Regions from separate parts of the Hydrogenophaga defluvii genome, predicted to be linked through region 1. Evidence: riboswitches for the same ligand, from Rfam matches in the RefSeq annotation. Region 1 holds a riboswitch; the other holds the start of a gene.
The links. Region 1 has a riboswitch for cobalamin ahead of ACFQU0_RS06645 (TonB-dependent receptor domain-containing protein). Riboswitches for the same ligand answer to the same signal wherever they lie in the genome.
Positions count from the first base shown of each region.

Region 1 (3,138 bases):
TTGCCAAACTCGCTGTCCTTGTCGTGGCGGGCGTTGAGCTGCAAGGCGTGCGCCCCGGCATTCCAGCCATAGCCCAGCGCCAGCGCGTCCTGATGGCGGCCTGAAATGGTGGGCGTGGTGCTGCTGTTGTCCAACTCGTCTTCACGGCGCTCCAGCGCGGCGGTGAACACCTGTGCGCCCAGGCGCCATTCGTTGTGGAACAGGTGACTGGTGATGTCGGTCGCGGTGAGGAAGCTGAAGGGCAGGCTGTCGTAGCGGTCGCGGCTGCGGCTGCTGCTCACGCGCGTCTGGTAACTGTCGGACCAACGCGCCGTCCAGTTCAAACCCAGGGTGCTGAGGTCGTGCACGCTGCGGTCGTCCACGTCGGGCATGTAGCCGTCGTATTGGCTGTTCACATGGCTGGTCAGGGCCGTGGCTTCCAGCCGGTGGCGCGCGTCCACCTGCCAGCCCAGGCGTGCCGATGCCGAGCGGTTGCGGTGACCGTCCTTGTCGGGGTTGGCGCCGGGTTGGGAATCGAAGCCACTGGCGCGTTCGCCCGCCAGCGACAAGGCGTAGTCCACCGTGCCGTTGCCGCCGCTGAGGCCCAGCTGGACGCTGGCCAAACCGTGGCTGCCCACGCCCAGCGAGGCAGTGGGTGCAAAACCGGCCTCGCCCTTGCGGGTGAACAGTTGCAACACGCCGCCCACGGCATCGGAGCCGTACACGGCGGCGGCCGGGCCACGCACCAGCTCGATGCGGTCGATCTGCGCGAGTGGCACCGCGTTCCAGGTGACACCGCCGGTGGACTGCGAATCCACCCGCACGCCGTCGATGAAGACGGCGGTGAAACGCGGGTCGGCCCCGCGCACAAACACGCCCGTGACCGATGCCTGGCCGCCGGTGCGGGCCAGCTCGACGCCGGGCAGGCGCGCCAGCACGTCGGCCAGGCCCACGGCGCCGCTGCGCTCAATGGCTTCGCGATCGACCACGGTGACATCGGCCACCACATCCATCAGGGGTTGGGCCACGCGCGTGGCGGTGACCACGGTTTCGCGCAGTTGCGCGATTTGTTGCTGTGCATGGGCGGAGCTGGTGGGCCAAACCAGGGTCAAGGCCAGGGGCAGCGCGGCAAGGGGGGCGCCGGGGGTGCGGGAACGCATGGGGTTGTCCATCGATCAAGGTGTCCTCACCGCCTTCCCCGACGGTGCCTGGACGTCAAGGCGGCGCACACCTGGGCGCGCACCACCACCTTGTTGGCCGGTATCCGGGCTGGCGGAGCGATTCCCCTCGCCTTCCCAGGGGCCGTGTGGACCACCAGTGGCGTTGAAGGAAACGGAGGCGTGGCCGCTGTGCGAAGCCACTTTCTCGTCCGCTTACCGTTGCGGGGGCAGCGCTGGTTAGACACCACCTGTGCAGGTGGCCATCCCCCAGCTTCCCGTTGAACTGCGGCATGTGAGCCACACCGCGAGCACCAACGCTACCGATTGTAGTCACGTGGTCCGGGCGCGGCGCCTACAATGGCGGCGACATGGCTGCCACCCACCCCATCGATCAGATTGCCGAGCGCGTCGAGCGCTTGCTGCTGCGACACGAGGAACTGCGCCGCACCAACGCCTTGCTGGCCGAACAGGTGCGTACGCTGACCCAGGAACGTGACGCCCTCAAGGGGCGGCTGGGCGCGGCGCGCCAGCGCATCGATCTGCTGATCCAACGCCTGCCAACGCCCGGTGTGAAAGACGAAGCATGAGCAAACCCGGCCTGAAACAGATCGAGGTTCAGATCATGGGCAACAGCTATTTGCTGGCCTGCCCAGACGGTGGCGAGGCGACGTTGCTCGATGCGGTGGAAAAGGTCGATGCGGCGATGTGCCGCATCCGCGACGCGGGCAAGGTCAAGGCACGTGACCGTATTGCGGTCTTGGCGTCGCTGAACATCGCTTTTGAGCTGTCGCAGAAAGAGGCGCTGGCGTTCAACGCGTCTTCCTTCGGCCACACGGAAGACCCGGCGCAATCGGATGCACAGGCGACAGAATCGACCGCCGTGGAAGCGCGTCTGATGCAATTGGTGCGTCGCCTCGACCAAGCCCTGGAAAACGACGGCCAACTGCTTTGATGCGGCCCGACTGGCCTACAATGTCAATTGTCTGCGGCGCGTGCCGGGCTTTATATTTCCTTGAACCAATGCTCATTGAGCCCGGGCTTGGTACATTGCATGGTGGGTGTGAGCGTCTCGCGTCAGACGAACCCGAAGCCCTGCTGCCCTCGCCCACCTGAACCCCGGTTCAGGATGCCGGTCCGGTGGCACCGCAGACACCCTCTTTTTCCGGTTGAGCGTTCGGCATGGTGAGTTGAGCGTGCGTGTGCTCAACATCACCTCCCTTCACCCCATGCTCCTGGACCCCATCCTCATCGTCGAATTGGCCGTGCTTGGCCTGTGCACCGGTTTTCTGGCCGGTCTGTTGGGCATAGGGGGCGGCATGATCATGGTGCCCTTCATCACCTTCATCATGGGTTCGCGTGGTGTGGCGCCCGAGTTGTCGGTCAAGATGGCCATTGCCACCTCCATGGCCACCATCATCTTCACATCGGTCTCCAGTGTGCGCGCCCACCACAAACGCGGAGCCGTGCGCTGGGACATCGTCAAGGGCCTGGCACCGGGCATTGTGCTGGGCGCCATGGTGGCGAGCCTGGGCGTGTTCGCGGTGCTCAAAGGCGCCTGGCTGGCGCTGCTGTTTGCGGCCTTTGTCGGCTTTTCCGGCACCCAGATGCTGCTGGACAAAAAGCCGGCGCCCACCCGGGGGCTGCCGGGCACGGGCGGCCTGGTGGGCGCAGGTGGCGTGATCGGCTTTCTCTCGGGCCTGGTGGGTGCGGGCGGCGGTTTTGTCAGCGTGCCGTTCATGACTTGGTGCAACGTGGCCATCCACAACGCGGTGGCCACCAGCGCCGCGCTGGGTTTCCCGATTGCCGTGGCCAACGTGGCAGGCTATGTGGTGGCCGGGGCTTCGGTTCAGGGGCTGCCCGCCGGGTCACTGGGCTACATCTTCCTGCCGGCACTCGCCGTCATTGCCACGGCCAGCGTGCTGACCGCCCCGCTGGGCGCCAAGGCGGCCCACGCCTTGCCTGTCAAACAGCTCAAGCGCGCGTTTGCCGCGGTGCTCTA
Region 1 is NZ_JBHTBZ010000014.1:46,378-49,515, reverse strand. It holds gene ACFQU0_RS06645 (TonB-dependent receptor domain-containing protein) at 1-1,139, opposite strand, end outside; cobalamin riboswitch at 1,218-1,470, opposite strand; gene ACFQU0_RS06640 (DUF904 domain-containing protein) at 1,508-1,726, shown strand; gene ACFQU0_RS06635 (cell division protein ZapA) at 1,738-2,091, shown strand; RNA gene ssrS (6S RNA) at 2,117-2,295, shown strand; gene ACFQU0_RS06625 (sulfite exporter TauE/SafE family protein) at 2,366-3,138, shown strand, end outside.

Region 2 (3,138 bases), on a different contig from region 1:
TTGCCGTAGCAGCCGGGTAGCCTGCCCGTGCCGTTGACGCAGCTGCCGGGACCGCTCACATAGGTGATGAGGTTGTCCACCCGGTTGCGGTAGGCCACCACGGCGAAGTGGCGCGTGGGCGTGTCGTGCTTCAGTCCGAACTCGATGTTGCGGCCGGACTCGGCCTTCAGGTCCGGCGTGCCGTAGATGCTGAAGCGCTGGTACAGCGTGGGCACACGGAAGGCCGTGCCGGCCGAGGCGCTGGCGCGCCACTGGGGCGACAGCTCGTAGGCGTAGGCCGCGCTGCCGGTGGTCTTGCCGCCGAACTCGCTGTCCTGGTCGTGGCGCAGGTTAAGCTGCAGGCTGTGCCCATCCCAGCGGCGGCCGTGGCCCAGGGCCAGCGCGTCCTGCGAACGACGGGTGCGAGTGGGGGTGGTGCTGGCGTTGTCCAGCTCATCCTCGCGGCGCTCCAGGTCCACCGACCACTGTTGTCCGCCGGCATGCCAGCTGTTGTGCAGCAGGTAGCTTGTGATGTGGGTGTCGGTCACGTAGGGCGAAGGTCGGGTCTCGTAGCGGTCGCGGCTGCGGTTCACGCTCAGGCGGCTGTTGTGGCTGGGGCTCCATTGCGCCAGCCATTGCAGGCCCAGGGTGTTCAGCCGGTGCAAGGCATGGTCGTCCCGGCCCGGGGTGGACGCGTCGTATTGCGTGTCCTGACGGGTGTGCAGCGTCGTGGCTTCCAGCCGGTGTTCGCGGTGGAGCTGCCAGCCCAGACGCGCACTGAGGGCCTCATGCTCATACCCGTCGCGGTCGGGGTTGCCACTGGGCTGCACGTTGAAGCCCTGGCTGCTGTCGCGGCTGAGCGAAAGTGCGTAGTCGAAGGCGCCTTCGCGACCACTGAGGCCCGCCTCCACCTGGCGCGTGCCATGGCTGCCCACCCCCATGCCCACGCTCGGGTTGAAGCCGGCTTCGCCCCGGCGGGTAAAGATCTGGATGACACCACCGAGGGCGTCGGAGCCGTAGACCGCGGCGGCCGGACCTCGGACGATCTCGATGCGATCGATCTGCGCCAGCGGGATGGCGTTCCAGGTGGCGCCGCCGGTGGATTGCGAGTCCACCCGCACGCCGTCCACCAGCACGGTGGTGAAGCGGCTTTCGGCCCCGCGCACAAACACGCTGGTGGTGGCGCCAGGGCCACCGTTGCGGGCGATGGTGATGCCGGGCTGGCGGGCCAGCACGTCGGCAATGCCGGTGGCGCCGCTGCGTTCCAACGCCTCGCGGTCAATCAGGGTGACGTCGGCCACCACGTCGGTCAGCGGCTGCACAACGCGGGTGGCGGTGACCAGGGTTTCGGACAGGGCGGCCACAGTGACCTCGGCCGAGGTTTGGGCGTGGCACAACGGTGAGGCACAGGCGGCCAAGGCCCACGCGGCACGGTGCGCGCGGAGAGAGCGGGTTTTCATGAACAAGAACAAGCCAGGATGTCCGCACCGCCTTCCCCGACGGTGAATGGACCTTACGGTGCCGCGCTTGCGATGCAGGCGTGGCACCCCCTTGTTGGCCGGTATCCGGGCTGGCGGAGCAACATCCGTCGCCTTCCCAGTCGCCTTGCGGGCGGCCAGTGGCAGTGAGGGATGCGGGGGTGAGGATCACCCCGTCCGCTTACCGTTGCGGGGGCAGCGCTGGTTAGGAGTGGCCTGTGTTACAGGCCGGTTCCCCCCAGCTTCCCGTTGAACTGCGGCCCAAGAGGCGGGCCGCGAGCACCAACGAGCGCATTGTAAACACTGCGCCGTTGTCTTCGCCTTGGTTCGATGTGTGCCGCAGTACAGGTCGGCCGACCAATCCCGCAAACACGTTTTGCACGTCTTCGTTGGCGTCCAGCGCCGCCAGGAAACTTTCCACCTCGTCCAGTTGCGCGGGCGTGAGACTGGCGGCGCTGACCGGGTTCTTGGGCCGGTAGCCCAGCTTGGACGACAGCAACTTGAAGCCATGGGCGGGCAGGGCGCGGCCCACCAGATCGAGGTCGGTGGGCGCGGTGATGAACAGGGTTGCACCGTCCTCATCGGCGGGCTCGAAGTCCTGCGCGCCGGCCTCGATCGCGGCCAGTTCGGGGTCGGCGCCGGGCGTGGCCGGTTCGGCTTCGATCAGGCCCACGTGGTCAAAATCCCAGGCGACAGAACCCGAGGTGCCCAGTTGGCCCTTGCGGAACAGCACCCGCATCTCGGAGGCGGCGCGGTTCACGTTGTCGGTCTGGCATTCCACCATCACCGGCACGCGGTGCGGGGCAAACCCTTCGTAGATCACATGCTCGAAATGCACGACTTCACCGCTGAGGCCCGCGCCTTTCTTGATCGCGCGGTCCAGCGTGTCTTTGGGCATCGATGCCTTGCGGGCCTGCTCCACCGCCAGGCGCAGGCGCGCGTTGGCGTTGGGGTCGGCGCCATCGCGCGCCGCGATCATGATGTCCTTGACCAGTTTGCCGAACAAGCGCCCCTTGGCGTTGGCCGCCAGGTCCTTGTGTTTCGCTTTCCATTGCGCGCCCATGCTGCGTACCTTTGTGTGTGATGAATGTTTGGGGCTTCAGTCTTCGAGCAGGCGTGCCTTGACGTTTTTGCCCTTGATGCGGCTGAGCCGGTTCGCCACCTGCTCGGCGATGGCGCGGTCCACCGCGATGTAGGTGGACCACTCGTTGACGTTGATCTTGCCCACCTGTTCGCGGGTGTAGCCCAGGTCGGCGGTGAGGGCGCCCAGCACGTCGCCGGGGCGGATTTTTTCCTTGCGCCCGCCCTGGATGTGCAAGGTGACCATGGGCGCCAGCAGCGGGCCGCTGCCGGTGGGCTTGAGCTCGTCCAGCGGGTGCCACACCGACTCTTGCTTCTGCAGTTGTTCGATGCGGCCCACCGCGCCCATTTCATCGAGGCTGGCCAGGTTCAGCGCCAGGCCACTTTCACCGGCGCGCCCGGTGCGGCCGATGCGGTGGATGTGCACCTCGGGGTCGGGCGTCACGTCGACGTTGATGACGGCGGCGAGGCTCGCAATGTCCAGCCCACGCGCGGCCACGTCGGTGGCCACCAGCACCGAGCAGCTGCGGTTGGCAAAACGCACCAGCACCTGGTCGCGGTCGCGCTGCTCCAGGTCGCCGTGCAAGGCCAGCGCGCTGAT
Region 2 is NZ_JBHTBZ010000088.1:10,849-13,986, forward strand. It holds gene ACFQU0_RS20705 (TonB-dependent receptor domain-containing protein) at 1-1,439, opposite strand, end outside; cobalamin riboswitch at 1,519-1,759, opposite strand; partial or broken gene ACFQU0_RS20710 (YebC/PmpR family DNA-binding transcriptional regulator) at 1,810-2,520, opposite strand; gene dbpA (ATP-dependent RNA helicase DbpA) at 2,557-3,138, opposite strand, start outside.
Region 2: another riboswitch for cobalamin. It lies ahead of ACFQU0_RS20705 (TonB-dependent receptor domain-containing protein); the one in region 1 lies ahead of ACFQU0_RS06645 (TonB-dependent receptor domain-containing protein).